Regions from separate parts of the Vibrio limimangrovi genome, predicted to be linked through region 1. Evidence: riboswitches for the same ligand, from Rfam matches in the RefSeq annotation. Region 1 holds a riboswitch; the other holds the start of a gene.
The links. A riboswitch is a leader RNA that binds a small molecule or an ion and turns the genes downstream of it on or off. The one in region 1 is predicted to bind lysine.

Region 1 (16,315 bases):
AAATCGATATTATCGCTCAAACAATTCTTCGTGCAGCTTTTGAATCGCTTGTTGTGATTCTGATTTATGCAGAAGGAAACACAAGTTATGTGGGCTAGCTCCGTAGCAAATCATTCGCAGGTTAAAGTCTTCCAGCGTGCCGAAGACTTGCTTCGCATAGCCTTTCGTACCACTCATGTTGTTACCGATAAGAGCGACTAAACATAGGTCGTGCTCGACTTCTACTTTACACAGCTCCTCCAGCTCTTCTCGAGCCGCTTGAGGTAATTTTGGTGCGCCACCAGCGGTATCGGTTTGATCTAGAGTTAACGAGACACTGATCTCTGACGTAGTAATCAGGTCGACCGAAATTTTGTGTTTAGCCAGAATTTCGAACACTTTAGCCAGAAAGCCGTAGGCGTGGAACATGTTTGCACTACGCAGAGTGACCATCGTTTGGTTGCAACGCAAAGCGAGAGCGCGGTAAAGCGGAGAGCTTTCCACTTTATGGCGTATCCAGGTGCCACCTGCTTCTGGATCTTTTGAGGATCCCACAAAGACCGGGATATCATGACGCAGTGCCGGAACCAATGTCGAAGGATGGAGGATCTTAGCACCAAAGTTCGCCATTTCTGACGCTTCGCTAAAGCTGATTTCAGGGATTGGAGACGCTTTCGGCGCAATACGCGGATCAGTCGTGTAGATGCCAGGGACATCCGTCCAAATCTCTAAGCCAGAAGCTTTAACACCTTCAGCAATAAGCGCAGCACTGTAGTCACTACCACCACGACCCAATGTGGTTGTATTACCTTCCTCATCCGAACCGATAAAGCCCTGAGTCACAACCACAGACTGTTTACATACCGGAACGAGTTTCTCTTGAGCTAGCTGATAGATAGCTTCGACATCAGGTTCTGCTCGGCCGAAGTTGTTATCGGTTCTCAGCACTTCACGAATATCGAAACGCACCGCATTAATGCCTCGTTCTCTCATAAGCTGAGCCAGAATATGGGTAGACATTAGTTCACCACATGCTACCAAGTGGTCAGTCAGCTTAGTGCTTGCTTGAATTGATGCCGCTTCAGCAAGGCTGGTTACGGTATCCAGAATCGCGTATACCTCAGCGGTAGCTTCGGCAGCATCTCTTAACTGATCTAAGATGGCATCATGAATTTCTGCTAACTTTCGTAGCAACTCGGCACGCTGCTCCTGATCCTGAACACCATTGGCAAGTTCTACCAATAGATTTGTTACACCAGAACAAGCGCTGCTAACGACAAGACGAGTATTTGGGTTGTTTTCAATAATGGCGGCACAACGGCTCATTGCCTCGAAATTGGCAACACTGGTTCCACCGAATTTTGCTACGTTAAGTGCGCTCACTGCGTTCTCCCACGACTTCCTAAAAAAAATATATCCGATATTTAGTGAGGAAAGGAACAGAGCAAAAAGAGAGGTATTTGAAATGTACTTGAAATATGTACCCTCAGAAGCTCTTCATCAGACAGTGCTGATGACAGTTGATGGGACTCAACCCAGGTCAACCGACAAGCCAAAACCTGCAATTTTGACTTACCTCGGCACTACTCCCCCTCAATAATTTGTTTTGGAATTGCGGTTCCACAAATCATCTACCTGGGTAGTGCTCCTCTTCCACATAAAGCACGAACATTGAACGGGTTTGAGGCCTCAATGTCAATCAATATTTAAGCTAATCTTATATTTTTTATTAACGAATTTGTGATAGTGGTTCGAACTCAATACTTACCGCTAATTGCCGGGGAGTACAAAATCCATTAGTGTGAGTTCTCCAATTCCCGAGACTTAATCCAAATTCTAAAAATAATCATCCTCGCTCGGGTGAAATAACGTTAAACAAGGAGCTGTCATGCCGATCCAAAGTTTTATCCCACCTCACCGTATCCTCATGGGACCTGGTCCTTCAGATATTTACCCTCAAGTACTGCAAGCCTTGAGCCGCCCAACCGTTGGTCACCTGGACCCTCTGTTTATCGCCATGATGGATGAGCTGAAACAGTTGTTGAAATACGCATTCCAGACAGAAAATGACTTTACTATCGCGGTTTCTGCCCCAGGCAGTGCTGGGATGGAAGCGTGTTTTGTAAACCTGATTGAAAAAGGGGACAAAGTCATCGTATGCCGAAATGGTGTTTTTGGTGAGCGTATGCGTGAAAACGTCGTCCGTGCTGGTGGTGAAGCCGTGGTTGTTGACGATGAGTGGGGAACGCCAGTTTCTGTCGATAAAGTTGAGCAAGCCCTGCAACAGCATCCAGATACCAAAATTTTAGCTTTCGTTCACGCAGAAACGTCAACCGGTGCCGTCAGCGACGCTCAAGCTCTGGGTAAATTAGCGAAACAGTACAACGCGTTATCCATTGTAGATGCGGTTACATCATTAGGCGGCGTGCCGCTAAAAGTCGATGAGTGGCAATTGGATGCAGTGTACTCTGGCAGTCAGAAATGTTTGTCTTGTGTACCTGGCTTGTCTCCAGTCACGTTTTCACAGGCGGCGATTGATCGAATTCAATCCAGAACCACGCCAGTGCAAAGCTGGTTCCTAGACCAGAGCTTAGTTTTAGGTTACTGGAGTGGAGAAGGAAAGCGCAGTTATCACCATACCGCACCAGTAAATAGCCTGTATTCTCTGCATGAAGCATTATTGATTCTGAAAAATGAAGGCCTGGAAAATGCGTGGGCTCGTCACCAACTTATGCATGAAAAACTAAAAGAGGGCCTACAAAAACTTGGTTTTGAGTTTGTCGTTGAAGAAGCGTACCGCCTACCTCAATTAAATGCGGTTTATGTACCAGAAGGTATTGATGAAGCGAAAGTTCGCGCGCATCTATTAGAAACGTATAACCTGGAAATTGGTGCTGGGCTTGGCGCATTGGCTGGAAAGGCGTGGCGTATTGGCTTGATGGGTTACGGTGCTCGTCCTGAAAATGTTGCTCTTTGTCTGAAAGCACTGGAAGAATCGCTGACCGAATAGTGTAGTCAGAAACTACAGTGAAAAAGCGAAGGATATCCTTCGCTTTTTTGTTTGATTATTCTGCTTCTGGCAGTGCAGATGACGCGGGTTGTGCTCTTGATGGCGGCTGATAATTCACTTGAGTAAAATCTATCCGAGGGAATAAGAACTGCGCTTCGGCACGGATTTGCTCTGCTTTACTGCTGTCATCTAACCCCTGATAGGCAAGGATCAAATTATTATAGAAAGCCGGACGCGGCTTATCTTTAATAATTTTCAGCGACCAGTCGATGTAAGGTTGAATTAAGCTTGGATCCTGTTTATGTAAGCCTATATTCAGGAAGTTGCTATATACATCCCAGTCAAACCTGTCTTGCCACGCCACTGGGTTACTGACTTGATTCAGTATGTCCGGGTTACTTGGGCGTGTTGTTTCAAATTTCGTCAGTATGTAGTTGGTATGTAAGGCACTCAGCATATAAAACGTAAATACAGCAGGCAGAGCTAAGCTAGTAACACGTAGTAAGCTTTTCGTGATCTTCGTAAAACCGACTTGGCGGTAACGCGCGACTCTTTGATCTACCCAATAAAGTAGAATGATAAAAATTATCCAGTGCACTAAAGAGTGGTAAAACGGATATTCAAGCTGAGAATGCAAGACGATAGGGATAAACAAGGCCAGCAAAGCTAAACGTGTCCCACGCTTTGCCTGATAGAGTCTGCGCAGCACTAATATCATGGCTAAAATGATACCTAAGACAGGCAACAGTCCACCTTCGACGCCCCAATACAACAACTCATTGTGAGGGTGATCCATTGCTGGTAATCCAGCTGGATACTTTTCGTTTAATGCATGCTGACGAGCGGTATAGAGGATGTATTCAGACTCAAACTTTCCGTATCCATATCCCGTGAATGGCTTTTCAATCACCATATCTAAGGCTTGAGGAAAAGTGTAAGCGCGAGGAGACTCCATATTCACTTTCTCGGCTGCTAAGCCATTACCATCAGGAAAAGCGATGAACATGACAACGACAGAAAGCACCAGTCCTGTTGCCAGAGAAATCACCCAGTGAATAAAGCGTTTTCTGGTGTTGTAGCGGTACATATATGGGATCACCAACAGTACTGCAAACAGAGAGGCTAGCCAGCCTGTGCGAGAAGCAAGCGCGACGATTAAAGGCAAGGTCAATACAGGCACGGCATAGAGTAAATATATGTCACTCAGTTTTCGATGGTATTTATAGGGCTGACGCGCCAGCAAGTAGCTGGCAATCACAAGCCCAGTCGCGAGAAAACTGGCCATTACATTGGGTTGTTGGAATATGCCATAAGGGCTGTTGGCAATTGTGTTGTAACCGAAAGGGTTATCAGGCTTCAGATAGAGGTATTGTATCAGACCGAAAATAGATTCTATAACCACTGCCAAGACAATAAACCACAAGATTCTTTGACGGTGCTTATTACTAAAATGGAATTGTTGCAGGACAACGAAAAACAGCAAGCCACACCAGAGCCCAATCAGTTTATTAGCGGCCAGGCTAGTATTCGCATTGGGATAAAATACCGGTACGGTCATGATGCCGACGCAGATAAACAGCCCGATGGTTAGTTTGGAGTACCTCAAGGCTTGATTACGCGCGATCTGATAGCAACCAATCCCGAGCGCAAAGCTGAAGGCTATCCACGTTGTCGCATTGAATGACAGAGCTAATCCTGAACCACCTGGATTGGGCATAAAAAAGTGCATCGCCAGTACAAATAGTACAGCCAACGCGATAAGAAACTTGCGATTGAGAGGAACCTGAACTTTTTCCGGTGAAAGCTTAGTTCCACTTACATGTATAGTAGCCATAGACATTGCTTTGTTTTGAATGAAAAAAGACCAGCAATGGCTGGTCTTGGTACTTTACCTGTTTTTTTTACTTCAACATAGAACTAAGGAAGCGTGCTGTGTGTGATCCTTCGATCTGGGACACATCTTCAGGTGTGCCCTGAGCGATTATCTCACCTCCACCTTGTCCGCCTTCCGGACCTAAATCGATAACCCAGTCTGCCGTTTTTATGACATCCAGATTGTGTTCGATGACGACAACAGTATTGCCGTGATCACGCAGACGATGTAAGACCGTCAGTAATTGTTGAATATCATGGAAGTGCAGACCCGTGGTTGGTTCATCCAAAATATAGAGCGTTTTACCTGTATCGCGCTTTGACAGTTCTCTTGCTAATTTCACCCGCTGCGCTTCGCCTCCAGACAAGGTTGTCGCGGCCTGCCCAAGGCGAATGTAAGACAAACCCACATCCATTAATGTTTGCAATTTACGCGCAATGGCTGGTACGGGCTCAAAGAACTCGCGCGAGTCTTCCACCGTCATTTCCAGTACTTCATCAATGGTCTTGCCTTTGTAACGCACTTCCAATGTTTCACGGTTATAACGCTTGCCTTTACACACATCACACGGAACATAAACATCGGGTAAGAAATGCATTTCAACTTTAATGACACCATCACCCTGACACGCTTCGCAGCGACCACCACGCACGTTGAAACTGAAACGTCCCGGTTTGTAACCGCGTGAACGCGACTCCTGTGTGCCAGAAAACAATTCACGGATCGGAGTAAAGATACCAGTGTATGTGGCAGGATTAGAGCGAGGTGTTCTGCCGATTGGACTTTGATCGATGTCGATGACTTTATCAAAGTGCTCTAAGCCTTTGATCGACTTATAAGGCGATGGATGCGCTGTTGTGGCGCCATTCAGCTGGGTATGAGCAATTTTGAAGAAAGTATCATTAATCAGGGTCGACTTACCCGAGCCAGAAACGCCGGTAATGCAACTAAACAGGCCAACAGGAACGGACAAGTTGACGTTTTTCAGGTTGTTACCCGTTGCGCCGATAAGCTCGACGGTTTTCTTTGGATCGCGCGGAGTACGCTCTTTTGGCACCGCTATCTCTTTGGCGCCACTTAAGTACTGACCCGTCAGAGAATTTGGGTTCGCAATGATCTCTGCCATTGTGCCTTCCGCTACGACGTTACCGCCGTGCACACCAGCGCCTGGGCCAATATCAATTACATGGTCTGCACAACGAATCGCATCTTCATCATGTTCGACGACCAACACGGTATTACCCAGATCACGCAGGTGAGTCAGGGTTTTCAGCAGGCGCTCATTATCACGCTGGTGGAGTCCAATAGAAGGCTCATCCAGCACATACATCACTCCGACCAGACCCGCGCCAATTTGGCTTGCCAAGCGGATACGTTGTGCCTCACCACCAGACAAGGTTTCTGCACTGCGGGATAAGTTAAGGTAGTTCAATCCCACGTTTACAAGGAACTGCAGACGGTCGTTGATTTCTTTCATCACCTTTTCTGCAATTTGTGCCCGCTGACCTTCCAGTTTTAGCGTATCAAAGAAGGCGAGGGCATCGGCGATGCTGAGCTCTACAATTTCAGGTAAGGTGGTGTCAGCGATAAACACGTTACGCGCTTCGAGACGCAGACGTGTACCACTGCAACTTGAGCAGGATTTGGTCGAAATATATTTGGCGAGTTCTTCGCGAACAGAGTTTGATTCGGTATCCCGATAGCGACGCTCAAGCGTGTTCAGTATCCCTTCAAATGGGTGACGTTTAACGCGAATATCACCGCGATCATTGATGTATTTAAACTCAATTTCTGTGCGGCCGGATCCTTTTAATATGACTTCTTGTGTTTTTTTCGGCAGAGAATTAAACGGTACATGAAGATCAAAGCCATAATGCTCAGCCAAAGAAGTGAGCATTTGGAAGTAATAATAGTTCTTTTGATCCCAGCCACGAATCGCCCCTTGAGCCAGACTGAGTGAATCGTCCTGAATGACCCGGCTTGGATCAAAATATTGTTGTACACCGAGTCCATCACAGGTGCCACACGCGCCTGCCGGATTATTGAATGAGAACAGTCTAGGTTCCAACTCTTGCATACTGTAGCCACACTTAGGGCACGCAAAATTGGCTGAAAAGATAATTTCTTCGCCGTCACTGTCCATTGGCGCTATGACGGCAATGCCACCTGAAAGCTCCAGAGTCGTCTCGAAAGATTCCGCTAAGCGTTGCTGTAGATCCGGGCGAACTTTAAAACGATCAACGACGACTTCAATGGTGTGTTTTTTGTGTAATTCTAGTGTTGGTGGATCAGAAAGATCGCAGGTTTCGCCGTCAATACGAGCACGGATAAAGCCTTGAGCAGCAAGATTTTCTAAGGTCTTTACGTGTTCGCCTTTACGCTCCTTAACGATGGGTGCCAGTAGCATCATCTTACTGCCTTCTGGCAACTCCAGAACTTTGTCCACCATCTGGCTTATCGTTTGAGCAGCAAGAGGAGTATGGTGGGTAGGGCAGCGAGGTTCCCCGACGCGGGCGTAAAGCAGACGCAGGTAGTCGTAGACTTCAGTAATTGTCCCTACCGTTGAACGTGGGTTATGAGAAGTCGACTTTTGTTCGATAGAGATCGCTGGAGATAAACCCTCGATATGATCGACATCGGGCTTTTCCATAAGAGACAAAAACTGACGCGCGTAAGCGGAGAGAGACTCAACATAGCGTCGTTGGCCTTCTGCATACAAAGTGTCGAAAGCGAGAGAAGACTTACCAGAACCACTTAATCCAGTAATGACCGTCAGTTTATCGCGAGGGATGGTAAGGTTAATGTTTTTAAGGTTATGGGTTCGGGCACCGCGAACTTCTATTTTATCCATCGTTTTTGCTCTATGTATAACCAAGTTCGGCAAGTATTACATAGTGTGAGAAATGTGCAAACAAATACTGGACAAAAAAACAGTAAACAAAAGCCCGACTTGCGACCGGGCCATATATAGTTATGACTAATCAATGAGTTTGAAAAGTTTAGACTTCTCTTTTTGTTGCGTGCTTACCTAGTTCAGACTTTTTCTCATCTTTGAGGTATAGGTTTTCGAAACAGTAATTCGTGGCTTCGATGTAACCTTCTACGCTACCGCAGTCAAAACGTTTGCCTTTAAATTTGTATGCGAGCACGCAACCCGCTTTGGCTTGCTTCAACAGGGCATCGGTAATTTGGATCTCGCCACCTTTACCAGGCTCTGTGTTTTCGATTAATTCAAAAATATCTGGAGTAAGAATGTAGCGGCCAATGATAGCTAGATTGCTTGGAGCAGTACCTGGCTCAGGCTTTTCCACCATGTCATCAACACGGTAGATATTATCTTTGATCATTTCGCCAGAAATAACACCGTATTTGTGGGTTTCTTCTACTGGGACTTCTTGCACTGCCACGATTGAACAGCGGAACTGCTTGAACAGAGCGACCATTTGCGCCAAAACGCCGTCGCCTTCACTTACACACAAGTCGTCAGCCAAAACCACGGCAAATGGTTCGTCACCAATCAGTTCACGGCCAGTCAGAATCGCGTGTCCAAGTCCTTTCATTTCTCGTTGACGAATGTAGGTAAAGTTCGCTGATTCAATGATTTCACGAATGTCTACTAGCAGCTCTTCTTTGTTGGTGCCGCTGATTTGGTGTTCCAGTTCGTAGTTTTTGTCAAAGTGATCCATGATTGAGTGTTTGCCACGACCTGTCACAATACACATGCCGTTCATTCCGGCCTGGATTGCTTCTTCAACACCGTACTCAATCAAAGGCTTATTCACTACTGGCATCATCTCTTTTGGCATAGACTTGGTCGCAGGTAGGAAGCGCGTACCATAGCCCGCAGCAGGGAACAGACATTTTTTTATCATTGGGGAAATTTCCTTTCTCGTCAGTATCATCAAGAGTTTGCGCATCACTTTAACACGAGAGATGTGTATGAATCATGATTAAAGTAGGAAAAAGTGTGAGCTGAAGAGTTGAAAAAGACTGAGCCACCAGGATTTAGGGGCATTTGCGGCACATGACGTTGTGATGAATTAAGACATCAAGTTCTGATCGGCCCACGCAATGGCTTGTACCCGGTTCTTCACGGAAAGCTTTTTGAATATTTGGTAGAGATGCGACTTAATCGTAAATTCGCTAACAAACAACTCCTCTGCCATTTGACTGTTCGATGCCCCATTCTGAAGACAGCGTAACACTTGCAGCTCCCGAATAGTAAGATCAACCGTGGCTGGAGCGGTATGGGTGTTGATCACATTCCGGTAATAGTGCAAAAGCTGACTAGATACATTTCGTGGCAGCCAGCTTTGCCCATTAATAATATTTTTTAGCCCTTCGCCAACTTGTCTCAGTGAATCTTCGGCATAAAACACGCCTTTGAGTTGGCCAAAAGAGAGTAGCTCATCGGTGGTAAGGCGCTTTGGAACATTAAAAATAACAGTTTCAAAATTTTTCCATATCAAAGGTAAATTCTTAATAGATTGAACAAGTGATTTATGTTCCATGAAATCAATGATTAGGATCTTATTGCGATGTTCAGGCTTGGACTCCATTAAAGCATCCGTCGAGATCACGGGAATATTCATATCGATGTACTTTTCCAGTGCGATTACCTTCTTCGCTGCGTTCTCTTCCATGCTAATCAGGAATAGCTTTCGGGTGTAGGCTGATTTTTTCACTAGCTCCAATCTCTCTAACTTCACTGAAGGCGGTAAATTGGCATTAAAGGCGCGTTAGAGCTATATGTTTGGTGAAGAAATGCGTTCAGATTCAAAGGAAGCCCGATTTTGTCTGCAATACGAATCAAAAATGCTACACCGAGAAGTTGAATAGATATTTTGGTTCTAGACAAGGGCTAGATAGAACACAATAGTATTAGACTTTAATCAGATCATTAAAGCGTGCTATTCTAGTGCGCTAAAATTTTATATATCCAGAGTGAAACGGAGCAGATCATGGCCAGCCGTGGAATTAACAAAGTTATTTTGGTGGGGAATCTAGGTAACGACCCTGAAATTCGTTATATGCCGAACGGCGGTGCAGTAGCAAACATCACTATTGCGACCTCTGATTCATGGCGTGATAAAGCGACTGGCGAACAGCGCGAAAAAACTGAGTGGCACCGAGTTGTGCTGTTTGGCAAACTTGCTGAAGTCGCTGGTGAGTACCTGCGCAAAGGTTCTCAGGTTTACATTGAAGGGCAGCTTCAAACCCGTAAATGGCAAAATCAGCAGGGTCAGGATCAGTACACTACCGAGGTTGTCGTTCAGGGCTTTAATGGCGTAATGCAAATGCTAGGTGGCCGAGCTCAAGGTGGCGCTGGCGCTCCTGCAATGGGTGGCCAACAGCAGCCACAGCAAGGCGGTTGGGGTCAACCTCAGCAACCTGCTCAGCCGCAACAATACAGTGCACCTAAGCAACAGCAGGCTCCTCAGCAGCAGTATAATGAGCCACCAATGGATTTTGACGACGACATTCCGTTTTGACGGTTACCTGATGGACACCAAAAGGCCGCGAACATCGCGGCTTTTTTCGTTCTTAAATTTGATTTGAAAAAGCTCGAGTTTTTTTATTTGTGGCCGATAACTAACACTTTAGTAGCGCAAGTAATGATGACATACTCGTGCTTCTCACAATCTGACTAATCAGATTGTTTCTTAAACACGGTTCAAGTATAAAGATTTCAATAAGGTATATAGTGAATAGAAAAGGAATTCAGCATTCATGAGGTATACCCCAACTCTGAAGTTAAGCACTCGGCTGGTGGCCTTTGTCACCATGATCGTCATATGCGCAATGTTTATCTTATTTGTCGGCGCAACCCTTTCCTTTAAAAAACTTGGGCAGGAATACCTTACCCATTATTTAGAAGGGATCGTTGAGGTGGTCGACAAGGAGATGGAAGATCCTGATGCGGCATACTCAATGCAACGCTGGATGCCAAAGATGCTGCAGGCCAGCAACATTGTTGAAATGACATTAACGACCAATAATGCGGTCGTATATCGTTTTAAAGATACGTCCCATCAAATGGATGAATCCGTCTTGTTTGAGAAAGAGTTCCCACTTACTCACAATCAAGATTACGTTATCTATTTCAAAGCTATTCCCCCTTATCTGGGTTATGGCTACTCCATGCAAGCACTCTGGTCTATTACGCTGGCCGTTATTCTTATCATTTTCTGTTTAGTGCGTGGTGTGGCTTGGCTGAAGGAGCAGTTGGCCGGTTCAGAAATGCTCGAAGAGCGTGGCCGAATGATATTGGCCGGTCGCGTTGAACAGTACGCCAAGGGAGATGAATCCGAATGGCCATATACTGCCAGTGAAGCGCTCGATGTACTCATCGAAGAGTTGCAGGACGCGCGTCAGGAGCGCAGCCGATTCGATACCTTCATCCGTACTCAAACATTCCTAGACAAATTAACCGGTACGGCAAACCGCGTGCTATTTGATAGCAAATTAGAGTCCGCGTTGTTAGAAAGTGGCGCACGAGGTGCGGTGTTACTTGTGCGTATTCACGACTGGAAGTTGGCTAAAGAGGACCTGGACAAGCAAGTTGCTGATGAGTTTATTGTCGAAGTTGGCAGCCTGTTATCTAACCTGGTTCAGCGCTATCCGGACGTGGTCTTTTCTCGTTATTACGATTCTGATTTTGCGCTGTTTTTACCTCATCAAGATGCTAAAGGTGTGGCTAACCTTGCCTCGCAGTGTATTCGCCAAATGGAGAAACTCTCGCCTCCAGAACCTTTGGACCCAGACAACTGGTGCCATATCGGGATCACGATGTTTAAAGAAGGTGAGAGACATAGCCAGATTATTGATGAAGCAGAAACAGCACTGCGTAGTGCTCAGTTGCAAAACAACAATAACTGGAGCCGGTTTAAGAAATGGAACCACGATGAAGAGGTACGGGGCAGCGTCAGGTGGCGTACCCTATTTGATTCGGTATTAACCTCGGAAAACGTGCTGCTATACGCACAACCAGTGCGTGCCATTAGTGATGCATCGAATAAGCCACCATTATACGAAGCTGTGACATGCCGGATTCGCGATCCAGAAAACGGGATAGTTAAAGCGTCACGGTTTATTTCTTCTGTCAGACAGGTTGGTTATGAAGCCCAAATGGATAGGGCGGTTCTCAATAAGTTCTTAAAGCATTACAAGGAGCATTCTGATAACACCACTTGTTACGCGTTAAACTTGCACGTGCCCCCGTTTTCTAGTCGGGAGTATTTCAAGTGGATACGCTATGAATTGTTACAGTTGACCCGGGATCAAAGGAAGTGTCTCATTTTTGAGTTTGTGGAAGCACAATTTGTAAGACATTTAGACTTTATGCGCCCAGTCGCTAAAATGCTCACCGGTTTAGGGTGCCAACTTATGATAGGGCAAGCGGGACGCACCATCGTCAGCAGCCATTATTTAAAAGAGGTGGATATACGCTACCTTAAGCTTCATCGCAGTTTAGTTACAAAAATTGACCAACGTCATGAAAATCAACTGTTTGTTCGCAGTATGCTGGGCGCAGCAGCAAGCAGCAAAACCCAAATCATAGCCGTGGGTATTGAAAACAGGCATGAGTTAAACACACTACTTGAGTTAGGTGTTTACGGTGGCCAAGGGCGCTATTTCTCAGCCGAGCGACAGTTCCTTCCCCGCCCGCAGATGACGCAGGCTACTCAGTCAGAACCGCAAATTAAGCCGGGGAGACGAAATCGCTGGCGGAAAAAATAAAATAAAATAAAGATAATATTCATGAATGTTAAAGCAGTATTTGACAAGTTTATGCGACCACCCAGCAGTGGTCGCACTTGCTTTTTGGTTATTCAGCCAGATGCAGTCTATTTATCAAAATCAGTTAACAGTACCCGACCATCTCAGTTTCAAATCTCTGAATCAAATTGGGAACGTGCGGTTGAACAAGCATTAAGTGTTGCAGCAAGCGCTTATGATTCACTGACGGTTGTACTGTCTCACAACTATTACCAGATGTACCAAATCGACAAACCATCCATGCCTCGTCATGAATGGCAGGCAGCATTGCCATTTTTGTTGAAAGAGCTTATCTCTGAGCGCGCCATCGATATCGTCGCAGATGCGGTGGAACTTCCGAGTTCTAACAAAGTTCAAGCGTATGTTTTATCAAGAAAAATGCTTGATAAAATAGTGCTACTTGCTAATCAGGCGCAGCTGCCGTTAGCCACCATTGTTCCTGAAGACGCTGTCTGGGAGCACACCGCTGGCGAACTTGGCAACTTCTTATTGTTGCAGAGAAGCGTCCGAGGCCACTTCCGTATCAGTGCTTTTGTCGAGCGTACGATTTCTTTCCATCGTTCGATTCGCAGCGTGACTTCGCCACTCACCGGGGTTCCATCCAGTGAGCTACAAATGGACAGCTTGTCACTGGAGTTGCAACGTTCTATCGACTATCTGTCTTCACAATTGCGCCATGTGCAACTGCATCAACTGAAAGTGTGTTGTGATGAAGAAGATGAGCAAGAGTTAGTTCAGTCTCTGAATTACCGTTTGAGCACCAAAGTTTCGGCGTTGTTAGCGGAAGAGCATGAGCTATCCGGGTATGTACTCGCCAATACGGCGGCAGCGTCGGGTGCGCTGAGAGTCAATCTGTATCCGGATTACTTAAAGCCGAAAAAAGAGCTACTGACCTTAAAAAATACCGTCATTTGTTGGGGTGTGTCAGCGGCAGCGATTCTGATGTCTTATGGTTATGTTACCTGGCAGAGTCAGGGCTTAGAAGATGAAATTGCGATTGTAAAAAGCAAGGGCAGTATCATGAAATCTGAGCTAGAACGCTACCAGATTAAGTTGCGTAAGTATCAGCCTGACACCAACAAAATAGCCGCGAAAGCACGTCTGGATAGTGAAATAAAAGCCAAGCGAGATTCATTAAAAGCGGTAGGTAAGTATGATGATTCTCAGCGCATTGGATACTCTAGTGTGATGCGTTCGCTGGCCAAATTAGGCAATAACGAGATCTCGTTATCTGAAATTCGCATTGGACACAATACGTTAGACTTGCAAGGTTTAGCTAAAGCGCCAAGTTCAGTACCAGGTTGGGTTAATCAGTTTAAAAATGAAATCAGCCTTGTTGGTCGCACATTTGATGATGTGAAGATCGCCCGTAATGACCAAGGTATTGTGACGTTTGAATTGAAAGCTCGCGAGGATAAGAAGCAATGAACGAGTTATGGCTTTCTCTGGAAGAGCGCTTTGGTGAAATGAGTGCGCGTGAAAAAGTGCTGGTCGTCTTGTGTGGCTTAGTGACCGTGGTGATGTTGTTATTCACCTTGGTGCTTGAACCTAAGCTCAATAAGATCAGCGGTCATGAAAAGCAGCTGAGTAATTTAAAGCAAAGCAATCAACAAACTGAAATCGATATCTTGCGTATCCAGGCTCAGTTGAAGAAAGATCCTAATGCGCAAATAGATTTGGACATATCAAACCTGCTTGCCGAAAGTCAGCGTCTTTCAGAGCAGTTGTCTGAGATCATTGAACATCTGATTACGCCTTCCCAAATGGCGGGGCTGCTCGAAAAAGTGTTAGAGCAGCAAAGTGGTATCCATCTGCTTTCGTTGCAGACATTGCCATCTGAGCCGATTACGGAAGATAAAGATGCATCGCAATATTCAGGGTACTACGTGCATCCAGTGCGCATGGAATTAACGGGTGACTATTTTGCGATTGCGAACTACCTGAGTAAGTTAGAGAGCCTGCCAGCCAGTTATTACTGGCGTAGTTTTAGTTACAAAGTTGAAGAATACCCTAAGGCTAAATTAGTTCTGGAAGTGTATACATTAGGTTCTCGTGAGGAGTTTATCGGTGGTTAAGAAACTCGTTGTCTCACTTGTCGTTATGTTTGGTGCCGGAGCCTCCTGGGCCAATCAGGATCCAACGGCTCCTCTTGGTTGGCAAAAGCCTGTAACAAACGTATCGGTAGAGAAGAAAGTAAATAAATATCAATTACCTACAATAAATAGTATTGTGTGCGTGAATGATGAACAGTGTCATGCGGTAATGAATAATAAGCTTGTCGAAAAGGGTGAGCTATTTCATGGATATCGTATCGCAGGCATCAACAGTGAATTTGTCACTTTAAAGCGTGGTAACCGCCAGTGGGAGCTTGCGCTTTTTGATGTAAACCTAAAAAAATAAAAAAACCAGAGTCTAATCAGATATGCACAAATTAGTTGTAGGGATCGTTGTTTTCTCTTTAATGGGATGTTCGATGGGGCATCGTGATCCTGTTGAAGTAAAACAAGCTCTCAATGAGTCTATTAATCAATCGAACAGCCGTGTTTTAGAGGATATCCCGTCTTCTGTAGAAGCGGATTTAATGCCAAACCTTGATCCGATCTCTTCCCCGGATCAAGCGACATCCAAGCGTTTTCGTATTCAGGCAAATGAGGTTGAGGCGAGAAGTTTCTTTGCTTCACTTGTTAAAGGTACGGAATACAGCGTTGCGATTCACCCTGCAGTACAGGGCAATATTACGGTGAACTTGTCTGACGTAACGTTAGACGAGGTACTCAATGTTGTACAAAATATGTATGGCTACGATGTAATTAAATCAGGCAAAGTGATTCAGGTGTATCCTGCGGGCATGCGCACCGTTACTATTCCAGTTGATTATCTTCAGTTTAAGCGTTCGGGCCGCTCTCTGACTAGCATCAGTACTGGCTCGGTCACGTCTGCGGGAACGTCTAATTCTGGCGGAAGTTCAGACAACTCTGATTCGTCGAATGACAACAATAGTAATGACAACTCGAGCTATCCAACTGGTGGCACTCGAATTGAGACGGTGACCGAAAGTGATTTCTGGCCAATGCTGGAACAAGCTGTCACAAACCTGATTGGATCGGGTAAGGGGCAAAGTGTTGTTGTCACACCTCAGGCGGGCGTGATTACAGTACGCGCATTCCCTGATGACATTCGTCAAGTTCGTGAGTTTTTGGGCGTTTCTCAAGAGCGCATGCAACGCCAGGTGATTCTTGAAGCAAAAATTCTCGAAGTGACCCTGAGTGACGGCTATCAGCAGGGCATTAACTGGTCTAACTTATCAGCGTCGATTGGCAACTCAGGTAGCATCATTGTTGATCGCCCTGGATCGACATTACCTGCCCTGGATGCGATTAGTACCTTGCTTGGTGGCCAGACAAACGTCACCATTTCTGATGGTAACTTCGATGCGGTACTGAGTTTTATGTCAACTCAGGGCGATTTGAATGTACTTTCGAGTCCTCGTGTTACCGCAGCCAATAACCAAAAGTCAGTGATTAAAGTCGGTACTGACCAATATTTTGTGACTGAGCTATCCAGCAGTGTCGGCAGCAGCGACAACTCTAATGCGGTGCCTGAAGTTGAGTTAACGCCGTTTTTCTCAGGCATCTCACTGGATGTGACGCCGCAAATTGATGATAAAGGTAACG
Region 2 (16,315 bases), on a different contig from region 1:
ATTCCCCTGTGCCAACGTCGATAGGTAAGAACCTGTTTTCATGTCACCGATAACAGAGCCGATCGTCCACGCAAAGACCAGAATCAAAATCGCACCAAGCATTGATTTTGCACCAATCCAAAGCGTACGAATGATCTCAGCCACTGGAATGCCCTGCTTAAGCACAGTAAATAGACCAACCGCAAGACCAAGTAAGCTACCGTAAATCAGAGAAGTACCAACATCGGTGTTCTCGAATGCGCCTAGTAAAGCAAACGCTTTGCCGTCAGCCGCTAAAGCCTGACCACCGGTATAAAGCATAGAAGCAATAGTGGCCACAATCAGTGTCACGATAGGCAGAATTAAGTCAGAAACCTGGCCTTTATCGCTCTCGCGGATATCAAGCTCTTCGTTAATTTCATGAGCTTCAGGGGCATCGTTTTCATTGTCTTTATCAAAACCACGCCCCTGAGACGCAGAGATTTCATGCTCGCGCATCTTACCGATATCTAAACCGAACCAGGCAACAGCAAATACCATCAGTAATGCGAATACCGCGTAGAAGTTCATCGGAATCAAACGAATGTATGCACCCAGAGCTGAGTACTCGGTAATACCATGCGAAACTAAGATGCCGCCAATAATGGTAATGATGTACGCGCCCCAGCTCGATGCAGGCATGATTACACACATTGGCGCTGCGGTTGAGTCGAGGATATACGCTAATTTAGCGCGCGATACATAGAAGCGATCAGTTACTGGACGAGAAATTGCACCAACGGCAAGACTGTTAAAGTAATCGTCGACAAAAATGAATACGCCTAAACAGGCAGCAAGAAGTTTAGAGCCGCGCTTACTTTTAACACGAGATTGTGCCCACTCTGCGAATGCACGCGTACCACCAGAGAGCGTCAACAATGCGGTTGTCATCCCCAATAAGATAAGGAAGCCAACAATGCTCATATTCCAAGTGTTAAGGCCACCATCTTCAACGAAGACAGAAGAGACTTGGGTACCAACATAGCCAGCGGTATCACCAACTGACCAGCTGTTCAGTAGAACCGCACCCAGTACGATACCTACTCCAAGAGAAATTAATACACGTCGTGTCAAAATCGCCAGTGTCAAAGCGACAAGCGGTGGCAATAATGAAACAGGAGAACTAGAAAAATCTATTAAATTCATGATCTTCAAAAACCAAAGTTTGGCTAGAGATCTACTGCAGACAAGTCACGTCTTTATAAAAACGAACTCATGTTGAACTTAGCGACAGGGAAGCGAACACTCCACCCAACCCTACAGTAGCGCTCCATAGTTTAATGTAAATATACTATGGCAGTGTTGTTCCTTTCGGATACAACCCCAGCAAGTAATATTGATCGACCACTTGCTTCGGCAGTCTTCGCCTTCCACTATTATTCATTGGCATCACCCCAATAATAGCTACTCTTCGAGACTGCGCCTCTACGGCAATAACAAACAATTGACCATTAGACATACATAATGGCAACAATCTAGCTGTTATATTGCATCAGGAGGCGTCATTGTACTTATGACGAGAGTCAATGCAACACATCAAACTAAATTACACTTATATTTCTCCCAAAACAGAGCGGTTTAGTTTCAGAACTAAATGCCGATAGTATGCAACTACAATCATTATCATTGCCATTTTATGAAACCTTATTATTACTCAATAAAAATCATTATTTGACTTTTATTGATAAATAAAACAAATGTGACAACAAATAGCACGCACTACTTTATCTCTTTGTTCAAGTGGAAACACCCTGTCACTTATAAATGTGAATTCACAATCGAAGTAATTAAAATATTTCGGCTAACCTCAAACTTCCATGTAATACTTTTATATCGCTCTAATATTCATTTCTTATAAAAAATTAGACAAAATTAATCGAAATCACGATTTAGTATTTGCACATCAGTAAAAGATAAAGTTAAATATAAGGACTTACCGCTTTATTTATAGCATGGCATTATTTGATCGTAACGATAAGAGATGCCATACACTTTCACCTATTAATAGGAATCGTTATGTCAGAGCTGACTAAAACACTTCTAAATATCCGTAGCCTTCGTGCATTTTCTCGTGAGCTGACTCTAGAACAATTGGAAGAAGCTCTAGATAAACTAACAACTGTTGTAACTGAGCGCAAAGAAACGGAAGAAGCAGAACGCGCAGCACTAGCTGAGCAAGAAGCTAAATTAGCTGAAATCGCAGAAAAAATTGCACAAGACGGCATCGACGTTGAGGCTCTTATTAATGCGCTGTCAGGCGAAACTAAGACTAAGGCAAAATCTAAGCGTGCACCTCGCCCAGCGAAATACAAGTACATTGATCCAAATGGCCAAGAAAAAACTTGGACAGGCCAAGGTCGTACTCCTTCTGCAATCCAAGAACAGCTTGATGCAGGCAAATCACTGGATGATTTCCTAATCTAATTTGCTTTCTATATACGATTAAGAGGCTCCTTAGGGAGTCTTTTTGTTTGTATTAAATAAATAAAAAATGGCGCATTTCATAATGCGCCATTTTTACATTTGTAAATAAACTGTAACCTGAGACTAAATTAACGTTCCCAATACGCCTCTTCCAGGCTATCTTCTCGTTCAGGTAGTCCACGCGACAAACGCGGAGAGTGCTGAACTAGAACTTCATAGCTTGCTCTATTCGCATATTTACAAACTTGCGAGAAAGAAGAGTAAGTTAAATACTCATTACTGTGCTTACTTGAATTAGGCACATTTTCTTTGTGGTATTTATTTGCAGCCATATCATGAAGGACGGCAGACAAAGCCGCATCACCAGCACCATTTGTATTCTTAATTTTTTCCGGACCACCCATATATGGTGAAATATGAGAATACACTTTAATAGGTGTTTCGCAGGCATTTTTTGGAGCAGGTCGACTAAATTCGTAACGGTTGAATTCTGCAATTGATCCAGGAAGCAATGGCAAAGTCGTTTCACGTTTTGCGCTATCTTCAGTATACCCGGCCATAAATAAACCAACAGGACCAGCGGTACAAAGTACTAAATCTGCCCAGTCCAACGTCTTATCTGATGCCGCTAAAGGATCAGACTCACCAGTCAGCGCCTCTGCCTCATCTTCATTCATCGCAACAACAGAAACGTGCTCGCGAATAAATTCTTGCCAATATTTCGGATCGTCCTGAATAACGAATTTAGTACCCAATGTCAGAACTACTGGCACATCATACTTTTTCGCAAACTCAATCGCCTTCATTGTTGCTTCAGGCATTGGATCACCGTCTTTGCATCGCACTAAGTAAGACGTCAATAATAACGCAGAAGCATTCTTAAAGATTTTTTCTGGAATACTATCAGGATGAAGTTGGTTCATTTGGCCTTCGCTAATCGCGAAAGTACGTTCACCATCTTCAGTAATAAGTGCGAAACAACGGCCAATAGCACCATCAACACCTTGAAGGTAGTTAAGATCCATACGGCTTGAAGTGTTACATAAGTAGCGGTAACCGTAGCTGCCAATTTTAATTTCCTGGCTCATCACACCTAGCAGCGTTGAACGGTCGTCCGCAAGAACAGAATAATTGTGCAGCGTATTACCTATCGTGCCACCAGCGTACTCATTGGTAATCAGGTTCTCTTGTTTAAGATGCTGATATAAGGCTTCCGCCGTAACATCATCAATCACCAATGAGTGTCCTTTACTCAAACCGTACTTTTCAATCACATCCGAGGTAACTTTTGCTTCAATATCCACCAAAGTTTGGTCAATACCAATGATGTGAGTACGCGTCATCTTCTTGCTTTCTTGTGCTTGACTCACCAATGGGTCACGAGCATGAACAGGAAAATAATGCTTGGATTTGCGTTGTCCAGGAAATTTCATATTGTTAGTCTGAGTAAGGGATGAAAAAGAGAACGGATTCTATACCGCTAACAATCACGCAGCAATAAAGGCAATTATAGCAAACGTTTGCCCTTCTCTTTTTTTATTTATCGGGGATTATTCACCTTCCATAAAGCTCAGATCTGGCAGCTGATTAAGGTGCTCGATATAACGCTTGAGATTAAATTCGCCCTCATTTTTCACTACATCGAACACTTCAATCGACATTGCGCAAGCCATCATTGCAACCGCTTCATCACGTGGCGTCCCCGTCATCATTAATCGCATCAGTGTTTCTTTCACTTTTAACGGATTCCCGTCTTCCAGCTGATTTTCAACAATCTCAATTAACTCAGCTTCTTGCATGAATTGGTTTTCGTCAGTCATCTTTATATTACCTCTTGGATTTTGGCCAACTATGCCATATATAAGTCCTCTATACTTGTGAAATTACCAGTTGCTGTTTTTGTTGCTGAAAAAGGCAGCAAAAACGAATTGTGATTTCCGTCTCGGATCTGTCACCGGTCTGTGGTTTCTGTTAGAATCTGCGTCCCGTTTATTTAAGTGGTGTTTAGTAATGTCTGATAACAGCCAAAAGAAAGTCATCGTCGGTATGTCCGGCGGCGTTGATTCATCTGTTTCTGCGTATCTTCTCAAGCAACAAGGCTACCAAGTAGAAGGCCTGTTCATGAAGAACTGGGAAGAAGATGACAACGAAGAATATTGCACAGCAGCAGAAGATTTAGCCGATGCTCAGGCAGTATGTGACAAGCTTGGCATCCACCTACACACCATCAACTTTGCTGCAGAGTACTGGGACAACGTATTTGAGTATTTCCTTGCGGAGTACAAAGCAGGCCGTACGCCTAACCCAGACATTCTTTGTAACAAAGAAATTAAGTTTAAAGCGTTCCTTGAATTTGCTGACGAAGTATTAGATGCAGATTACATTGCGATGGGCCACTACGTGCGCCGCTCTTTTCCTGAAAAAGGAGAAAAACCGCAGATGCTTCGCGGTCTGGACAGCAACAAAGACCAAAGCTACTTCCTATACACATTAAGCCATGAGCAAGTGGCGCGTAGCCTGTTCCCGGTAGGTGATTTAGAAAAGCCAGAAGTACGCCGTATCGCAGAAGAGCAAGGCTTAATCACAGCGAAGAAGAAAGACTCTACTGGTATCTGCTTCATCGGAGAGCGCAAATTTACTGACTTCCTTGGACGTTACCTGCCAGCTCAGCCAGGCAACATTGAAACACCAGAAGGTGAAGTCATTGGCCAACACCAGGGCCTGATGTACCACACGCTTGGTCAGCGTAAAGGTCTGCATATTGGTGGCCGTAAAGGTGGCGGCGGCAATGAAGATCCATGGTTCGTTGGTGAAAAAGATCTTAAGCGTAACGTATTGATTGCCGTTCAAGGTAAAGATCACCCGATGCTAAAATCCGAAGGCTTGCTTGCATCACAACTGCACTGGGTAGATCGTGAGCCAATTCGCGATGTTATGAAGTGCACGGTAAAAACTCGTTACCGTCAACAAGATATTCCTTGTACAATCATTCCAATCGATGACGAGAACATTAAAGTGATCTTTGACGAGCCACAAATTGCAGTGACTCCGGGTCAATCTGCCGTGTTCTATAAAGATGACGTTTGCCTAGGTGGCGGTATCATCGAACAACGCATTAAATATTCTCAAGCTTAGGAGTTGTTACGTGGCGAATACACTTTATGACCGCACTATCGCATTTGCAGGCATTTGCCAAGCTGTTGCTTTGGTTCAACAAGTTGCGAGAAACGGACAGTGTGATCAAGATGCCTTTGAAACATCCATTAACGCTATTTTGAACACGAATCCAGCCAACACCATTGGCGTATTCGGTCGCGAAGCGGACCTAAAACTAGGCCTAGAATGCCTGGTAGAAGGTATTGACAGCACGCCATCTGGCAGCGAGATTACTCGTTATATCATTAGCTTAATGGCATTAGAGCGTAAATTAACCGCTCGTAACGATGCGATGTCGCAACTGGGTGACCGTATCCAGATGGCAAAACGCCAGACTGAGCACTTTGAGCTGATGGACGACCAAATGATCAGCAACCTGGCGAGTATTTATTTGGATGTTGTCAGCCCTATTGGCCCTCGTATCCAAGTCACTGGCACTCCGGCGGTACTGCAACAGACCTCGACTCAGCATAAGGTCAGAGCTCTGCTGCTGTCTGGTATCCGTTGTGCCGTACTTTGGCGTCAGGTTGGTGGTAAACGTCGCCACTTAATCTTTGGACGCAAAAAGATGGTCGAACAGGCTCAAATCCTGTTGGCTCGATTGTAAAAGACACCACTACGAGCTCGCGTTTATCGCGAGCTCGTTTTTTTAGATTAAAATAACCCTCGCGCAAACGTTTGCGCAATGTTCGTGACAAATGCCACAGTTATTGGTATAACGCTCGCGAAATTTAGAAACCCAATTCAGGAGAACATCATGGAACTGTCAGCATTGACTGCTGTTTCACCAGTAGACGGCCGTTACGGAAGTAAGACGATTGCTTTACGCGAAATTTTCAGTGAATACGGTCTGCTTAAATACCGTACAATCGTTGAAGTCCGCTGGTTACAAAAGCTTGCTGCAACTGCTGAAATCGCAGAAGTGCCAGCATTCAGCGCAGAAGCTAACCAATTCCTAGACGACCTTGCTGCAAACTTCTCTGAAGAAGACGCGCGCCGAATCAAAGAGATTGAGCGCACAACTAACCACGACGTAAAAGCGGTTGAGTACTTCCTAAAAGAAAAAGTGGCTGATGTTCCTGAACTACACGCAGTAAACGAATTCTTCCACTTTGCTTGTACTTCTGAAGACATTAACAACACTTCACACGCTCTAATGCTTAAAGAAGCGCGTGAAACCGTTATTCTTCCAGAAATCCGCAACCTAATCGACGCAATCAAAGCGCTTGCTGTTGAGTACCGTGATATTCCACTTCTGTCTCGTACACACGGTCAGCCTGCATCTCCATCAACAATGGGTAAAGAGATGGCTAACGTGGCGTACCGTATGGAACGTCAATACAAGCAGATCGAAAACGTTGAGATCCTAGCGAAAATCAACGGCGCAGTAGGTAACTACAACGCACACCTGTCAGCTTACCCAGAACTAGACTGGCACAAGTTCTCTGAAGAATTCATCACTGAATCTCTTGGCGTAACTTGGAACCCATACACAACTCAAATTGAACCACACGATTACATCGCTGAGCTATTCGATGCTGTTGCACGTTTCAACACCATCCTAATCGACTTCGACCGTGACGTTTGGGGTTACATTGCACTAGGCCACTTCAAGCAAAAAACCATTGCTGGCGAGATCGGCTCTTCTACGATGCCACACAAAGTTAACCCAATCGACTTTGAAAACTCTGAAGGTAACCTAGGTCTTGCGAACGCTGTATTCGGCCACCTAGCGCAAAAACTGCCAGTCTCTCGCTGGCAACGTGACCTGACTGACTCAACAGTTCTACGTAATCTGGGTGTTGGTGTTGGCTATGCCGTAATCGCATACACTTCAACGCTAAAAGGCATCAGCAAGCTAGAAGTTAACCGCGATGCGCTTCTGGCTGAACTTGACAAGAACTGGGAAGTACTAGCAGAACCAGTACAAACAGTAATGCGTCGTTACGGCATCGAAAAACCATACGAGAAGCTTAAAGAGCTGACTCGTGGGAAGCGCGTAGATGGCGAAGCGATGCGTAACTTCATCGACGGTCTTGAGCTTCCTGAGCACGAGAAAGCGCGTCTGAAAGAAATGACACCAGCGAACTACATCGGTCAAGCAATCGAGTTGACTGACAAGCTGTAAGGTTCTAGGTTCTAGGTTCTAGGTTCTAGGTTCTAGGTTCTAGGTTCTAAAATGCTAAAGGTTGATGTGAGAACATCAGCCTTTTTTATTGGATCTAGACTATAAAGAGCCCAAACCTTATTGTTTTTTAAAGAATAAGGTTATGGTCCCTACTTCGACACCAAACTTCTTAATTTTAGTCAGGTTAAACACGTGTCTGTTATCTTGACGATAAAGCCAGTCATCAAATGCAACCGTGATGATGGAGTCGTCCATTCTCAACTCAAAATCATACTGCCACTGTAATGCATTACCTTTCTCCTGACCGGTTGCCACGCCAATAATGTCGTCTGCTTTGCCCTCATAACGGTTGTTGTCTTGTCTGGTGATCACCCAAATTCGCTGGTCTACTTCGCCATCATCAAACAAGAAATCTTCAACCAGTGTTAATTTATTACCTTGTACCGTGCCAACAATTTCTACTTCGAATCGTCTGGTTTGTTTATCAGAGTAGTCTTGTACCATTCCCCACGCTTTTACATTGCCATCGAAATAGCCAAATAAGTCAAAGCTGGGCTTCGTCGTCTGGTAATTGTCTAGTTCTGCCGAGCAGGAACTAATAAGTATAGTAACGGCGCTCATCACCAAAACGATGAACAATTTGAAGCTCTTCACTGCGTAACCTGCCCTATTAATTGTTTACGAAGTTTCGGAAACTCGGTTTTAGGCGACAACCAAATGGAGAGGAAAGCATCGTTTAATGCTTCATCTTTGACATAGCCAACCGTTTGAGGATAAGCATCTCCAGAACGACGATAAAAAAGTTGCCCCGTTTTGCCGTCTGTTACGTAGGCAAGTTCGTCGCCCTTTTTAATGCTTGGATACATCATTTTCAGAACAGAGATCCATTGTTGACGAAGGGATCTCTCTATTCCCAGCTTTTGCCACTGCTCATCGGTTACTTCAAGCAACTGCTGTTTAGTGATGTCACGCTGATAATAAATTTCGAGCGCAATTGGATGAGGCGATACGTCAGCACTAACCTGATAACGTCCATCCGGTGCTCTTAACCGTGACTCATAAATATCAAAGATAAACCAAGTCAGTTTTGCTTCACCGACCGTTTTCCATCGACGCCATTCGGCTGTACTCACATGTGTGGTGTCCGCACCCACACTCTGTGCATACAGAGGAATCGGCACGATTAGCCCAGAAAGGAGTAACACGCTAATTAAATTCTTGGTTAACTTTCCCTGTAAGCTTTGCATTTCCATACACCCTGAGTATCAGTAACGTTACGACGAACCATTCCACGAATAAAACCATCAGTGTGAAATAGACATCGTAACCAAATTCAACAGCCTGGAGTTTGTACCCAGCGAAATAACTCGCCGCGCCTCCAATACCACCGATTATTGATACGTATATTTTTGGCAAACGATACAAAACTGATTTTAATTGACAGGCATACCAGGCGAAGACAAACCAAAGGCAAAGAAGCCATACAGGCAGCCATACCGATGGGAATATAAGCAGAGTAAATTGTTGATTCAAACTATCTAAAACCAGCCCGACAAGGGTGACGATAGTGATGACTTTTAGTGAAGCAGCATCCAGTAAGGCACAATAGGCAATAGTGACCAACGTAAAACCAAGGGTAAACCATTGCCACTGATAAGTACCTAGTACCGCAGCAAACCAGCAAACTTGAAACCAAGTTGAAGCAAGCAACACTTTCATGACGAATTATGGACGCTGAAACGTCATGTGTACGGTGCTGATGCTTCGGGCCAGAAACCCGCCCTCACAGTAGCTCAGGTAGTAACGCCACATACGAATAAATTTGTCATCATAGCCATACTCGCGAACTTCTGTTTCAGCCAGATTAAATCGACGATGCCATTCATTGAGTGTCTTTGCGTAATCTAGGCCGATATCGAACAGGTCTCGCACGACAAGATCACTGTACTTTGTTGTCGCTTGAGTCAGAGAGGTCACAGAAGGTAAAAATCCACCTGGGAAAATGTACTTCTGAATAAAATCGACGTTATTGCTGTAATATTCAAAACGCTGATCGGCAATAGTGATCGCCTGGATAGCCATTAAGCCGCCCGGTTTAAGCAGTGATTCACACTTCTTGATGTAAGACGGTAAAAACGCTTTCCCCACCGCTTCAATCATCTCAATAGAAACCAGTTTATCGTATGTACCAGACAGATTTCGGTAATCCTCTTTGAGCAACGTGATTTTATCCGATAAGCCTCTCTCTGCAATCTTACGTTTAGCGTAAGCATGCTGCTCGTCTGAAATGGTGGTGGTGGTTACCTGACAGCCATATTGCTCCGCCATGTATATCGCCATTGCCCCCCAACCTGTGCCAATTTCGATAACATGATCGGTGGGTTGAAGATCGAGCTGCTGACACAAGCGCGCCATTTTATTAATTTGCGCTTGTTCTAATGACTCATCATCTTGTCGATAGAGAGCGGAAGAATAAAGCATGTTGGTATCAAGAAATGACTCATACAACGCATTTCCCAAATCATAGTGTGCATGAATGTTTTGCCGGGATTTATTCTCAGAGTTGCGATTGGCCCAATGGCTGAATTTATATAACAGTTTGGTCAGCCAACTTCCCTTATCTTCAATCTGGTCTAAAGCACGCATATTCAACGCCATTAACTTCATCAACGCCGTTAGATCCGGACTGTCCCACCAGCCATCCATATATGCCTCTCCAGCCGCAATACTACCGCCACGCAACATCCGTGAGTATAAATCAGGATGCTTCACTTCAATCGTCGCCACTACAGGCTTTCCCTGATACATTGCAACTGGTGCGGAAAAGCGTTCGCTGGTGTCTTTATTTTCCGTAGCATAGGTTTCTATCACGGTTAAATTGCCGACTTCCATGTTTTTTAAACATTGAAAGATAACTCTGCGAGCCGCTTTTTGAGTCGTAGTAAGTACTCGCGGTAACGTTATAACGCCACTATTCAACATGCAGAATTCTCCTTATTCTTACTTTCCTTATTTTTCTGTTCTGGTTGGGGGGGATTCACATCCGGGTTTGAATATTTAGGATGAGAATAAAAAGGCGCTCCTTTTACCCAAAGCTTCAAAGCATGCCAGTAAATGCCAAAAACCACTTTTATGGTTTGTATTGGCGTTACGATCAAACACTTTAATAGATTCTTGCCCGACAATGCTTTCGCTTTCATTGCCATGGTGGCATCAAAATGTTTTTCTCCTTTGTGGCACTCTAAATGGATACTGAGTTTGTCCGTTAGCGGCTTAAGCTTCCATAAATACTGTTGATCCATAGGATTAAACGGAGAAACGTGGAACGCTTTATCTTGCTTCCAACCAAAGTGTTCATCGCCTTGATTTGCGGCTACTGCATAGTAATGACGCTCATTCCATGGCGTATTGCTCACTTCCGCCAGCAAATATTTCCACTCTCCCTGCTCGTTATACACATAGTAGAAATTAACCGGACTAAAATAGAGGCCGAGATAGCGCAGATGACAAACTGCCATCACCTTTCCGTTACATCGGACACCAGTAAGTTCAGCGAGTTTGTCTCGTACCGCGTTTTTTAAGTTGCCTTGACCAACGTAATCGCTTCGTTTAAAACGAGCCCAATGCCACCAGCGGGTACCGAATCCCCAAACTTGATTCTCAAGTTGATCAATCTCGTCAACATCAATAGCCGGCATAAACAACGAATAATTCAGCTCATGTAACACTGGGGTGAAACGGCGGTGACGAACGTTGCCAATGAACAACCGACTGTTCAACGTACTAGCCATATTACGCCGCCCCTTTTTGTAACGTGGACACATCGCGCTGCTGGTATTTTGCATCCAGCGCTTTTACCACATCTAATGCACTGCGTACCCCATCTTCATGAAATCCGTTGTACCAGTAAGCGCCACAAAACCACGTATTTGATACTCCCTGAATCTCACTTTTTCGCTGTTGGGCTGAGATAGACTGCGTCGTAAATACCGGGTGATGATAAGTAAACGTGCGCAGAACTTTGCTCTTGTCTATTTGATCCGAACTGTTCAGGGTGACACAGAAAATGTGCTTAGATTGCACCTGCTGAAGGATGTTCATGTTGTAAGTCAGCGAAGGTAAGCGCTGTTGCTCATCAGCTTGCCCTTCCAGCAGATAGTTCCAGGATGCCCAAGCGGCTTTGCGTTTCGGAAGCAGGTTGGTGTCGGTATGAAGCACCACTTCATTTGCTTGATAAGCCATATCACCGAGAATACTTCGCTCCTCATGGCTAGGATCACCCATCATTTTTATTACTTGATCACTGTGGCAGGCAAAGATCACCTCATCAAACCACTCGGTTGTACCGTTCACATGCAATAGAACACGACCTTTACTTCGTGTGACACTTTCAACCGGACTGTTTAAGCGAATATTCTCAGCAAACCCCTTTGTAAGTGGAGGAATGTAAGCGCGAGAGCCTCCCTTAATTACATACCATTGAGGACGATTTGTTACATCTAACAAGCCGTGGTTGAGGAAGAAGCGTAAGAAGAACATCAACGGAAATTGGCGCATGTCTGCGAGCGTAGAAGACCAAATTGCCGCGCCCATAGGAAGAATGTAATTGTCAGTGAAGAACTCACTAAATTTGTGTTCATCGAGAAATTCGCCAAGCGTTTGCAAATTTGCGTTTTCATTGTTGGTGAAGGCTTTCGCTAATTTGTTGAAACGAAGTATCTCGTAGATAAAGTGATAAAACTTTGGATTTAACCAATTACGCTTTTGCGCGAACAGTGTAGAAATCGTGTGTCCATTGTACTCTAACCCGTTCCCGTTGTTACGGACGCTAAAACTCATTTGAGTCGGTACGCCTTCAACACCTATCTCATTCATCATCTTGATAAAGTTAGGATAGGTACGGTCGTTATAAACAATAAATCCCGTGTCGATTGCATAGTCTTTTTCATCAACAGTGATATCAACGGTTGCGGTATGACCACCGATGTAATCATTGGCCTCAAACAAGGTGACGTCATGTTCTTTGTGCAAATAATAACCGCACGTCAGTCCGGATATTCCAGTGCCTACAATTGCGATTTTCATATTTATTCCTCTTTACGACACGAGTTTACGCGTTAAGCGAGCTTGCCAGCTGTACGGAAACAATGAAATGAAGCGAAGAATTCTGGTAAATCCTGCAGGGAAATAGATGTAACTTTTATTGGACGACAGTTGCTTTCTTATCGATTCTGACGCCTGCTTTGCAGAGATAATCATTGGCATTTCAAAAGTGTTTCTGTCTGTCAAAGGCGTTTCCACGAAACCAGGAAACACTGTCACTACTTTGATGCCTTTCTTTTGAAGATCGATACGAAGTGATCTCGCGAAATAACTCACTGCCGCTTTCGATGCGCCATATGCTTCCGCTCTTGGTAATGCGACTTCGGACGCAATAGAACCTACAATCACGACTCGGTGTCCGCGCTTAAATCGGGACTGACAAGCTTCAACACAATTCGCTACCCCGACAACATTGACGTTAAGTACGCGCGCCATGAGTTTCGCGTCTACCTCGCCGTTATCCATATACTCACAATCGCCCGCATTGAAAATCCAGATGTCAGGTACAACGTTCAGCGATGAAAGAACACGCATAGTTTCATCATAATCTGTTACGTCAAATCGCAGCGGACTGATAAGTGATGACTGATTGCTAAGTTCCTCCAGCACACTCTCATTGCGCCCACATGCAATCACATGCCAGCCTGATTGTGCATAATCCAGAGCAAGCTGCTTGCCTATGCCAGAAGTGGCTCCGGTGATCAAAACTGCACTGCTCATTGCCCTAACCTCTGTTTCACAGCTTTTACCAATACTCCAATCAGAGGTAAGTTTTCATAAACCATCTCACCCATATCAAAGTAATCCCGGTGATAAACAACCTGCTCCTGAGAGAATTTGAGATGAGAAGCACCATTAACCAATATCGGTTGGTTGCTTTTAAGCTTGGGGTGCTGGAGTTCCATGGACCACGTAATGAACCCACTGTCTCCGACCTGTTGCTGTTCATGAATGATGAACTCACACTTGGTTACGTTGACATACAGTGTCTGAAAGTATTCGCAAAGTGCACGCCTGCCTTCTAGCCTGTGAGCTGAATCTTCGAATACCACTTCAGGGTGATACACCTCGTTAAGCAGGTGTAAGTTATGTTTGTCGAGCTTATGGTAAAGATCGACAACAGTCCCTATCTCCATTCCTTGGCTCCTACTCTAGTCAAAGTTATACAAAAATATCTTACGTACAACTTAGCTCAATAGCACAAAGTTGTACAAAAAATATTTTGTATAACTTTGTTACTTCAGATTGATACGTGATAGAGAAAGGTAACGATCAGACAGACGAAAAAAAGGCTTGGTAAAAACCAAGCCTTTTCAGAAAATTGTTCGAAATTCGATTAGTACTGTTGATTGCGTAACGCGTTAATACGTTTATCTAGTGGCGGGTGGCTCATTAGTAGCTCTGTAAGAGACTGCTTACCGTTGATGCCAAATGCCATCATTGTGCCATCTAGCTTCGATTCTTGGCTCATTTTCAAGCGCTCAAGTGCCGCAATCATTTTTTCTTTACCCACTAATTGCGCTGCGCCTGCATCTGCATGAAACTCACGATGACGGCTGTACCACATAGTGATAAAGCTCGCTAAGAAACCAAACACCAATTCCAGTACCATCGACACGCCAAAGTACACCATCATGTTTGAGCCCTGACCTTCTTCATCATCGTTTGAAGAAACAATGTTAGCGATAAAACGCGATAAGAAGATAACAAACGTGTTCACGACACCTTGCATCAGCGTCATTGTGACCATGTCACCATTCGAAATGTGGCTCACTTCGTGGGCTAAAACCGCTTCAGCTTCGTCACGAGTCATGTTGTGTAACAGGCCCGTTGAAACAGCAACCAAAGAATCATTACGCTTTGCTCCTGTCGCGAAAGCGTTAATGTCTGGCGAGTCGTAGATCGCCACTGTTGGCATACCAATTCCCGCTTGTTGAGCCTGACGGCTAACCGTTTCCAATAACCAGTGTTCTGTTTCGTTACGCGGACTCTCGATAACCATGCCACCAACCGAGCGCAGTGCCATACCCTTAGACATCATTAACGAAATCAATGCACCACCAAATCCGAAGACCGCCGCCATTACCAACAGACCTGACAGACTTCCAGGCTGCATTCCGGTGGTCGCATAAACAATATTCAGAACAACACTAAGGACTAGAACGACAGCCAGGTTAGTTACTAGGAATAACATAATTCGCTTCATTACTTTTCTCCGAGGAAGCTTATTGTTGTAAAGCCGATCCCACTGGGTTTCGAGCTTCGTTGCGTTATAGATATAGTCTAACTAGGTTAAAAACAAGGTTAAGCAATAAATTGCAACATTTGTTTTCTCCAATGAAATAACTCGTATATTTTTATAGCTTAAAAACAGTATATTAGCGTGATTTTAGACTTTGGTCTTATTGTACCCGTGTGTCAGCGTGCTAAATTCAAGTCAGATGAACGATACAAAGCCTACTCCAAGAGCTTAACGAAGCCGAGTAGCTTGAAACTTCCATGTCTTGAGGGAAAAACCATGGCGGAAACTAACGACTATCAAATGGCTATTGATTTACTACGCTGTCACCTAGGTATCTCAGAGGATGAGGCAAAACAACAGCTTGGCATTTCGACAGAAGATCACATGACTAAGCGTATCGCGGAAACGCAACAAGCCCTAATGGGACTTAGTAACGAAAAGTAAACCGAACTCAGGTTGAAGATGAAATCAAAAAGGGCTGCAATTAAATTTTGCAGCCCTTTCGGTATCTAACATTGTTGATATTGGGAGATTAAATTTTTAGCAAAGGTTCGACGTTAATATACTTGCCTAGTTCTTGACGCTTAGCGCTCGGAACGTAAGGAATTTCACCTAATTTCGGAGTATCTAATCGTGCCTCCAGCATCTCAATGATGTCAGCATAATGCTCAGTACCCGGATTCACGCGGTTAGCTACCCACCCGACTAGATTTAAACCGTCAGCCCGAATAACCTCTGCAGTTAACAACGCATGGCTTAAACAACCGAGTTTAATACCGACCACTAACACGACTGGAAGCTGCTCTTGTTTCACCCAAGTCGAGAGAAAATCTGTATCAGATACAGGGACACGCCAACCACCGGCTCCCTCCACCAATACAACGTCTGCTTGCTCTTTATGCTGGGCCAATTTTTCAGCTAACAAATCGTAATCAATTTCAACATGCTCGTGCTTTGCTGCTATATGTGGTGACGTTGGCAACTCCAGCGGGTATGGATTGATATCGTCATAAGCAACTTCTACCGTCGCTGCTTTTTGTAAATGCAAGGCATCGGAGTTACGCCAACCTTGTTCTGTCTTTTCGCTTCCTGCTGCCACTGGCTTGTAACCAATGGTGTTTAACCCTTTTGCCGCTAACGCTTGCAGAATGGCTTTAGACGCTACCGTTTTTCCTACATCAGTATCCGTACCAGCAATAAAAAAAGCATCAATCATAGATGTATTACTCCAAAACAAACCTGAT

Region 2: linked by a shared signal. The riboswitch ahead of tet(35) (tetracycline efflux Na+/H+ antiporter family transporter Tet(35)) and the one ahead of lysC (lysine-sensitive aspartokinase 3) in region 1 are both predicted to bind lysine.

Annotation. Positions count from the first base shown of each region.
Region 1 is NZ_JBSUGF010000015.1:92,334-108,648, reverse strand. It holds gene lysC (lysine-sensitive aspartokinase 3) at 10-1,362, opposite strand; lysine riboswitch at 1,462-1,640, opposite strand; gene ACWYU8_RS19065 (pyridoxal-phosphate-dependent aminotransferase family protein) at 1,868-2,989, shown strand; gene ACWYU8_RS19060 (PglL family O-oligosaccharyltransferase) at 3,045-4,823, opposite strand; gene uvrA (excinuclease ABC subunit UvrA) at 4,891-7,713, opposite strand; gene galU (UTP--glucose-1-phosphate uridylyltransferase GalU) at 7,862-8,734, opposite strand; gene ACWYU8_RS19045 (LuxR C-terminal-related transcriptional regulator) at 8,903-9,547, opposite strand; gene ACWYU8_RS19040 (single-stranded DNA-binding protein) at 9,824-10,354, shown strand; gene csrD (RNase E specificity factor CsrD) at 10,593-12,602, shown strand; gene ACWYU8_RS19030 (MSHA biogenesis protein MshI) at 12,624-14,069, shown strand; gene gspM (type II secretion system protein GspM) at 14,066-14,716, shown strand; gene ACWYU8_RS19020 (MSHA biogenesis protein MshK) at 14,709-15,041, shown strand; gene mshL (pilus (MSHA type) biogenesis protein MshL) at 15,064-16,315, shown strand, end outside.
Region 2 is NZ_JBSUGF010000008.1:94,077-110,391, reverse strand. It holds gene tet(35) (tetracycline efflux Na+/H+ antiporter family transporter Tet(35)) at 1-1,164, opposite strand, end outside; lysine riboswitch at 1,274-1,454, opposite strand; gene ACWYU8_RS11255 (DNA-binding protein H-NS) at 2,035-2,442, shown strand; gene ACWYU8_RS11250 (inosine/guanosine kinase) at 2,571-3,875, opposite strand; gene ACWYU8_RS11245 (hypothetical protein) at 3,993-4,262, opposite strand; gene mnmA (tRNA 2-thiouridine(34) synthase MnmA) at 4,453-5,577, shown strand; gene hflD (high frequency lysogenization protein HflD) at 5,588-6,205, shown strand; gene purB (adenylosuccinate lyase) at 6,356-7,726, shown strand; gene ACWYU8_RS11225 (DUF3833 domain-containing protein) at 7,844-8,347, opposite strand; gene ACWYU8_RS11220 (chalcone isomerase family protein) at 8,377-8,973, opposite strand; gene ACWYU8_RS11215 (DUF2878 domain-containing protein) at 8,933-9,445, opposite strand; gene ACWYU8_RS11210 (class I SAM-dependent methyltransferase) at 9,452-10,708, opposite strand; gene ACWYU8_RS11205 (DUF1365 domain-containing protein) at 10,702-11,517, opposite strand; gene ACWYU8_RS11200 (NAD(P)/FAD-dependent oxidoreductase) at 11,519-12,811, opposite strand; gene ACWYU8_RS11195 (SDR family oxidoreductase) at 12,824-13,549, opposite strand; gene ACWYU8_RS11190 (nuclear transport factor 2 family protein) at 13,546-13,965, opposite strand; gene htpX (protease HtpX) at 14,166-15,035, opposite strand; gene ACWYU8_RS11180 (hypothetical protein) at 15,348-15,515, shown strand; gene bioD (dethiobiotin synthase) at 15,604-16,287, opposite strand; gene bioC (malonyl-ACP O-methyltransferase BioC) at 16,284-16,315, opposite strand, start outside.